2 regions of the Agrobacterium sp. genome follow, and region 1 is predicted to be linked to the other one. Evidence: predicted binding sites of a transcription regulator. Region 1 holds the regulator's gene; the other holds the start of a gene.
What was found. Region 1 encodes PhoB, which activates phosphate uptake and scavenging genes when phosphate is short. Its sites were predicted from a motif close to TGTCATNNANCTGTCAT; they were not measured.
Positions count from the first base shown of each region.

Region 2: a site for PhoB is predicted at 1,827-1,843, ahead of AC5I5B_RS12240 (DUF1045 domain-containing protein). Genes of this name have one in related genera too.

Region 1 covers NZ_JCABZP010000014.1:367,476-371,670, forward strand. The annotation lists gene pstA (phosphate ABC transporter permease PstA) at 1-425, shown strand, start outside; gene pstB (phosphate ABC transporter ATP-binding protein PstB) at 440-1,255, shown strand; gene phoU (phosphate signaling complex protein PhoU) at 1,352-2,077, shown strand; gene phoB (phosphate regulon transcriptional regulator PhoB) at 2,108-2,791, shown strand; gene AC5I5B_RS13525 (GcrA family cell cycle regulator) at 3,106-3,639, opposite strand; gene AC5I5B_RS13530 (aspartate aminotransferase family protein) at 4,071-4,195, shown strand, end outside.
Region 2 covers NZ_JCABZP010000014.1:109,370-113,564, reverse strand. The annotation lists gene phnE (phosphonate ABC transporter, permease protein PhnE) at 1-313, shown strand, start outside; gene phnE (phosphonate ABC transporter, permease protein PhnE) at 313-1,662, shown strand; gene AC5I5B_RS12240 (DUF1045 domain-containing protein) at 1,936-2,634, shown strand; gene AC5I5B_RS12235 (alpha-D-ribose 1-methylphosphonate 5-triphosphate diphosphatase) at 2,631-3,767, shown strand; gene phnN (phosphonate metabolism protein/1,5-bisphosphokinase (PRPP-forming) PhnN) at 3,764-4,195, shown strand, end outside.

The DNA.
Region 1 (4,195 bases):
TCCTGACGCTGATGACCCTGCCGACGATCATCATCGCGACCCGCGCTGCCCTGAAAGCCGTGCCGCCGTCTATCCGCGCCGCAGCCCTCGGCCTCGGCGCTTCCAAGATGCAGACGATCTTCCACCATGTGCTGCCGCTCGCCATGCCCGGCATTCTGACCGGCACCATCATCGGTCTCGCCCACGCGCTGGGCGAAACGGCGCCGCTGCTCCTGATCGGCATGGTGGCATTCGTTGCGAATTACCCGACAACGCCTATGGATCCGTCCACGGCCCTGCCGGTGCAGATTTACATGTGGGCGAACGAAGCCGAGCGCGCCTTTGTCGAAAGGACATCCGGCGCTATCATCATCCTGCTTTTGTTCCTCATCGTCATGAATGTTGGCGCAATCCTGTTGCGTCGCCGCTTCGAGCGGCGCTGGTAGAGGGAGATTGAGCAATGAACATGTTGTCGGAAGCAGCAGTTGAAAAGGCGCTGGACAAGAAAATGAATGAAGTCTCATACAAGATGATCGGCAAGGACGTTTCGGTTTATTACGGCGAAAAGCGCGCGCTTTACGACGTGAACCTCAACGTTCGGGAAAATACGGTGACCGCGCTTATCGGCCCGTCCGGCTGCGGTAAATCCACCTTCCTGCGCACCCTGAACCGTATGAACGACACGATCGACGGTTGCCGGGTCACCGGCAAGATCACGCTCGATACCGACGATATCTACGATCAGGCGATCGACGTCGTGGAATTGCGCGCCCGCGTCGGCATGGTGTTCCAGAAGCCGAACCCCTTCCCGAAGTCGATCTACGAGAACATCGCCTATGGCCCGCGTATCCACGGCCTTGCCCGCAACAAGGCGGATATGGACCAGATCGTCGAGCACAGCCTGCAGAAGGCGGGTCTCTGGAACGAAGTGAAGGATCGCCTGCTGGAGTCCGGCACCGGCCTTTCCGGCGGTCAGCAGCAGCGCCTGTGCATCGCGCGCGCGGTTGCCGTCAGCCCGGAAGTGATCCTGATGGACGAGCCCTGCTCGGCGCTGGACCCGATCGCGACCGCAAAGGTCGAGGAATTGATCCACGAGCTGCGTACCAATTACACGATCGTCATCGTCACGCACTCCATGCAGCAGGCGGCGCGTGTTTCCCAGCGCACTGCCATGTTCCACCTTGGTCATCTTGTCGAAGAAAACGAAACCGACAAGATGTTCACCAATCCGGACGACCAGCGCACGCAGGACTACATCATGGGCCGCTTCGGCTGATCCCGGCCGGCGCTTTATCGAAACCGAACAAGACTGGTGCCTCTGCCGTGCCCGCTTCCGGGTACGCGCATGCAGGCCAAGCCGGAGGACTAGACCATGACACAGACAACGACCCATTCGCATATCCTGTCGGCCTATGACGACGAACTGAAATTCCTGACGCGCCGCATCGCCGAAATGGGCGGTCTCGCGGAACAGATGTGCGCCGATGCCGTGCGTGCGCTCGTCAATTCCGACGCCGCGCTCGCTCAGAAGGTCATTTCCGATGACGCGATCCTCGATCATTCCGAGCGCGAGATCGGCGACAAGGCCATCGTCACCATCGCCAGACGCCAGCCGATGGCGGCCGACCTTCGCGAGATCATCGGCACGCTGCGTATTGCCGGCGACCTTGAACGCGTTGGCGACCTTGGCAAGAACACTGCCAAGCGTGTGATCGCGGTTGCCGGAACCGGTGTACCGCGCAAGCTCGCCCGCGGCATAGAGCACCTGTCGGAGCTTGCGCTGGTGCAGCTCAAGGAAGTCCTCGACGTCTATTCCACGCGTTCCGCCGAGAAGGCCAATGCCATCCGCGAGCGCGATGAGGAAATCGACGCCATGTATACGTCGCTCTTCCGTGAGCTTCTGACCTACATGATGGAAGATCCGCGCAACATCACCACCTGCACGCATCTTCTGTTCTGCGCCAAGAACATCGAGCGTATCGGCGACCACGCCACCAATATCGCCGAGACGATCTATTACATGACCACCGGCAGCCAGCCGGAAGGTGAGCGTCCGAAGGACGACAGTTCCAACACGCTCGGTTCGGTGACCGAGTAACAGACGAGCAGCGGCTTGCGGAGTTAGCATATGGTGCCCAAGATTGCAGTTGTGGAAGACGAGGAAGCGCTGAGCGTCCTCCTTCGTTACAATCTCGAGGCTGAGGGATATGACGTCGACACGATACCCCGTGGAGACGAAGCAGAAATCAGGCTGCAGGAACGTATTCCGGACCTTCTTATCCTGGATTGGATGCTTCCCGGCGTTTCCGGTATAGAACTGTGCCGTCGGCTCAGAATGCGGCCGGAAACAGAACGCCTGCCCATCATCATGCTGACGGCGCGCGGCGAAGAAAGCGAACGGGTTCGCGGCCTTGCCACCGGCGCCGACGACTATGTCGTCAAGCCGTTTTCGACGCCAGAACTCATGGCCCGGGTCAAGGCCATGCTGCGCCGGGCCCGTCCCGAGGTTCTCTCCTCGGTGCTGAAATGCGGTGATATCGAGCTGGATCGCGAGACCCATCGCGTTCACCGCAAGAGCCGCGAAGTGCGCCTCGGCCCGACGGAGTTCCGCCTGCTGGAATTCCTGATGACCTCTCCAGGCCGGGTTTTCTCCCGCTCGCAATTGCTGGATGGCGTGTGGGGTCACGATATCTATGTGGATGAGCGCACCGTCGACGTGCATGTCGGACGCCTGCGCAAAGCGCTCAATTTTTCGCATATGCAGGATGTCATCCGTACCGTGCGCGGCGCCGGATATTCGATGGAAGCCTGAGCAAGACTCGACCGACGAGTTACACTCGGGGCAACATCCCGCCAAAAACCGAAAGGCCCGAAACCGGAATGGTGTCGGGCCTTTCGGTTTTTGGACGTCCCCAAACACGACGGCTTCATCCTTCTTGATGGGATGACGGACAATTGGCTGAAATCCCGCCCGCTCAATCGGGATTGTGGGTCGGGTTCGACAGCGATGGGGGATAGGGTTCGGCGCTTCGCTGGTGAGTTGACCCCGGAACCGCCTGAACTTTGTCATAAAAAAACGGGCCCGAAGGCCCGTAGTTTTTGAGTGTCGAATGCGTGCCGCAACACTCAAGCCTTGCGGCGCTCGCTTACCGGCTGATAGGCGAGTTTCGCATGGAACTTGCAATAGGGCGAAGATTCCAGCGCTTCACAACCGCAGAAATGGAAATCATCCTTCAGCGGATCGCCGACCGGCCACTTGCAGGTGCGCTCCGTCAGTTCCGTCAGCGTCAGGCGACGGGAAATCGGCGAGACCACGTTTTTGGAAGGAACGTAATCAAGAACCTGTGCGGTCTCGATGTCGATCTCCTCATTCAGCGCGGTTGCCGCGTTGGAACGGGTGAGGATCCGCGCCGGCGCCGCATTGACGCGGCCTGCAAAGGTCGTCGCGCGTGGGGCAGGTGCAGCGGTGCGCTTGGGCGCAGAGCGCGCCGAAGTGACCGGGCCGCCAGCCTTGACGCGTCCCGGCAGATTGAGGCGATGGACCTTGCCGATCACGGCATTACGGCTGACGCCGCCGAGCTGCGCTGCAATCTGGCTGGCGCTAAGGCCCTCGGACCATAATTTCTTGAGTTTCTCGACTCGTTCGTCTGTCCAGTTCATGCCGCTTCTCCGCTCGTCGCGTATAATGTCGGCAGAATCCTTCTCCGTCTCGCGGGCGTGCCGCGAGCGTGGTTTCTGCCGGATTTTTGGTGACTAGTTCCGCCGCAATGCAGTCTAGTAATTAGCGATTAACCTAGTGCCACGCAGACTCCGTGGCAAGAGTCACGGGAATCATCTCGAATCGATTTTCCGGTTTTCCCCAACTTGCTGGCGAGTTGAGTCTGAAAGGCAACACCTTGGGCCTCGCAGGCCGCCACCTACTAGGGCTTGAGAAGCCCGGGAAATACGGACTTTTGTTGACATCGGCAGGCGAAGTGACAATAGTGCCCCTGCCGCCGCGAGGCGGCATTTTTGATTTTCAGGCGAGGGATAACCCTCAGAGCCTATTGACAACCGTCTGACAGCGCATCCGCGCAAGGAGTGATACAGCCATGGCCGAAGCCGCCGCGCCATTGTTCGATACGTTTGCAAGAGCCCCCCTGCGCTTCGAGCGAGGCGAGGGCGTCTGGCTGTTCACGGAGAGCGGCGAACGATATCTGGATTTTGCGGCCGGCGT
Region 2 (4,195 bases), 260 kb from region 1:
GCGCGCCGCCGGCGCCAACTGGCTGGAGCGGGTGCGTTTCGCCATCGTGCCGCAGGTTCTGCCCAATTTCGTTTCCTACGCCTTGCTGCGCGCCGAAATCAACGTACGCGCCTCCACCATCATCGGTGCGGTCGGCGGCGGCGGCATCGGTGAGGTCTTTCGGCTGTCGATTGGCAACGATCATGCGTCGAAAACCTATGCCATCATCATCCTTCTGCTGATCACCATCATCGCCGTAGACCAGTTTTCCAGCTGGCTGCGCCGCAGGCTGATCGGCCAGCAATCCTTCGAATTCGGACGGGGAGCGGCCTGATGTCGTCCAGCTTCATTCTCAACACCGCCGACCGCGAAAGATTGACGGCTGCACATCCGCAGGTGTTCAACCGCAGTTTCATGCAGCGATATGGTCTGCTCGTCGGCCTTCTCGCCGTCACTGCCTATCTCATCGGCTGCTTTTTCTTTTTCAATGTCGGTCCGGCTTTCATGCAGGGCCGCTGGGATCGCGCCTCGAGCTATATTCAGGACTGGTACTCCTGGCGCGCCCAGCCACGCCTTCGTTTCGAAGACGGCAAGGTTCAGCCGCAATGGTCGAGCCGCGGTCAATATCCGACAAATGCAAAGATCGACTGGCTGCAGCCTTTGCCGGATGGCGGCTATAGCGTCGTTTATGCGGGCTCGGACAACCGCCTCGACGTGACGCCGACACGGGTGGATGTTTATGTCGACGGCAAGAGCTACCCTGTTGTCATCAACGACGATGCAGCGGTCGCACCACAGGGCCTGCCCGACGAAATCCAGCAGGACGGCAAGAAGGTCCTCGTGCATTACGGTTTTGCTGGTCAGGCGGAAATCCGCGCCAGCCAGGTCTATGTGCAGCGCCGCTTCCTCGGATGGGCGAACTTCCTGTTCGACACCAAATCGGAATTCTGGGGCAAGGGTTATGGCGAACTCGCCGCTCTCGCACTGTGGGGAGAGAGGCTCGATCCCGAGCGCTCCAATATCGGCCACATGGTCGATGATTTCCTCGACAACAGCGTCTGGCAACATGCCGATATTCTTTCCAAGCTGATGCAGACGCTGGTCATGGCCTTTGTCGGCACGCTGTTCGGTACAGTCGTCGCCCTGCCGCTCGCCTTTATCGCCGCGCGCAACATTACCGCCAACAAGGCCGCAAACTGGGGCATGAAGCGCCTGTTCGACTTCCTGCGCTCGATCGACATGCTGATCTGGGCGCTGTTCTTCACTCGCAGTTTCGGCCCCGGACCGATCCCCGGCATTGCCGCGATCTTCTTCACCGATACAGGAGCGTTGGGCAAGGTCTATGCTGAGGCGCTGGAGAATGTCGATGACAAGCAGCGCGAGGGCGTCAAATCGGTCGGCGCATCCCCGATTGCCGTCAATCGTTTCGGTGTGCTGCCGCAGGTTCTGCCGGTCTTCATTTCGCAATCGCTTTATTTCTGGGAAAGCAACACGCGCTCCGCCACCATCATCGGTGCGGTGGGTGCGGGCGGCATTGGTCTTAAACTACTGGAAGCGATGGGCACCAATGCCGACTGGGACAAGGTCGCCTATATGGTTCTGCTTATCCTCCTGGTCGTTTTCCTGTTCGACCATATCTCTAACTCACTGCGTTCGCGCCTGATCGGCAAAACACAGCACTGAGCTTTGATGGGGTGGGATGACGAAAGTCGCAACGACGTTCGTCATCCCATCAGGACACTCGCGCAGTCCTTATTTCTGCCAGCCGCACCGCCTCGTCAGGTCCTTCTGTGTCTTCGGCATATTCTGAAGATTTGCCGCATTTCGAATGCGCTTTTTTCCTTCCGCATCATCATTCTGTCACGGAAACCGATTACCTCGCACTCCTGACCTTGCGGGAAGCGGGCGAGTCACGCCAAATAGCTTCTCATCCCTGGTTTCCCATGACACTGAAGAGTGCTTGCCGTGCGCTACGCCATCTATTTTTCTCCGGCTAAAGATCATCCGTTGACCGAGGCAGCGTCACGATGGCTGGGCCGCAATGCATTTTCCGGCACATTGCATGACGACCACGACGACTATGCCGAGATGACGGAGGAGCCTCGCCGCTACGGTTTCCACGCGACGCTGAAGGCTCCTTTCGAACTTGCCGAAAAATACAGCGAAGCGGAGCTGCTCTCGGCGTTTGAAGATTTCGCAGCCAGCCAGTCCGTCTTCGAGATTCCGCGCGTCGTTGTCGGTGCGCTAGGGCCTTTTTACGCACTGGTCCCCGACCGCATCTATCAGCCGCTGCAGGATTTTGCCGCCGAGATCGTCGACCATTTCGACCGGTTTCGTGCACCCCTCTCGGAGACCGATATTGCCCGTCGGCGGCCACAGATGCTGACGGAAAGCCAGCGGCAAAATCTGTCGCTCTGGGGTTATCCGCATGTCATGGATGATTTTCGTTTTCACATGACGCTGACCGGCCGCATCGATGAAACCGAACAGCCCGCCATGCAAGAGGTGCTTTCGGCGCGGTTTTCCGAATTCGTTGACAAGCCTCTCACTATTTCCGGCCTCGCTTTGTTCATTGAAGAAACGCGCGGCGCACCCTTTACCGTTCATAGCTGGCACCCCCTTGGCCAGCCACCAAAGAAAGATGCGAACCCATGACCGAGCACGCCCTTTCCAATGCCCGTATCGTTCTGGAAGACGATATTATTCTGGGATCCGTCCTGATCCGTGACGGCAAGATTGCCGATATCAGCGAGGGCGCTTCCAAAACCGGCGAAGACCTTGAAGGTGACTTTCTGATCCCCGGTCTGGTGGAACTGCATACCGACCATCTGGAACAGCATTATTCGCCGCGTCCCGGCGTGATCTGGGACAAGATTGCCGCCATTCAGGCGCATGACGCGCAGGTGGCCGCCTCCGGCATCACCACCGTGTTCGACTGCCTGCGGCTTGGTTCGGATGAGGATGGCGGCTTCGAGAAGGGCGAAATGCGGGAGATGGCTGACGCCATCGAGGCGGCAGCCGATCAGAACCGCCTGCGCGCAGACCACCTGCTGCATCTGCGCTGCGAAGTGGCGTCCGCCGACGTACTGGACCATTTCGAAGACTTCGAAACGGATCCGCGCGTACGGCTGATTTCGTTGATGGACCACTCCCCGGGTCAGCGCCAGTTCCAGTCCATGGATCAGTATATCTTCTATTATCAGAAGAAGCGCGGATTGAGCGACGAGGCTTTCGCCGAATTCGTGCGGCGCCGGCAGGCCGCGTCAGCGGAATATTCCACCAAGCACCGCGATTATCTGGCCGCCCGCTGCGCCGAACGCGGCATCACCGTTGCGAGCCATGACGACGCCACCGAAGCACATGTAGGCGAAGCGATCGGCCACGGCGTGAAGCTGGCGGAATTCCCGACCAGCGTCGAAGCCGCAAAAGCCTCACACAGCGCCGGCATGAGCGTACTGATGGGTGCGCCGAACATCGTTCGCGGCAAGTCCCATTCCGGCAATATCGCCGCCCGCGATCTCGCCGAGATCGGCGTGCTGGATGTTCTTTCTTCCGACTACGTGCCGTTCAGCCTGCTCTTCGCACCGTTCCTGCTTGCCGACCAGGTGGAAGCCATCACCCTGCCGGAAGCGCTGCGCATGGTCACCGCCACGCCCGCCCGGACTGTTGGCCTACTTGATCGCGGTCGTATTGCGACGGGATTGCGGGCCGATCTGGTCCGGGTTCACCGCGAGGATGGCGTGCCGGTCGCCCGTTCCGTCTGGCGTCAGGGCAAGCGCGTGGCATGACCGACGATGGGCATGATAGCCGGCGCGAACAATCGCCCGGTACGATGATCGTGGTTGTCGGCCCGAGCGGGGCCGGCAAGGACACGCTGATGGATTATGCGGCGACCCAGCTTTCCGGCCGGCCGGGTTTCCACTTCACGCGTCGCGTCATTACCCGCAGCGGCGACGCGGGCGGTGAAAATCACGATGCCGTTTCGATGCACGAATTCAACCGCCTGAAAGATGCAGGCGCCTTCGCGGTTTCCTGGGAGGCACATGGGCTGAAATACGGCATTCCAGCTGCCGTCTATCATCATCTCGACGCGGGAGACGTGGTCATCGCCAACGGGTCACGTTCCGCCCTGCCCCATTTCGGCACCGCCTTTTCCCGTCTCAAGGTCGTGAACATCGTCGCACAGCCGGACGTGCTGGCAAGGCGGCTGGAGCAG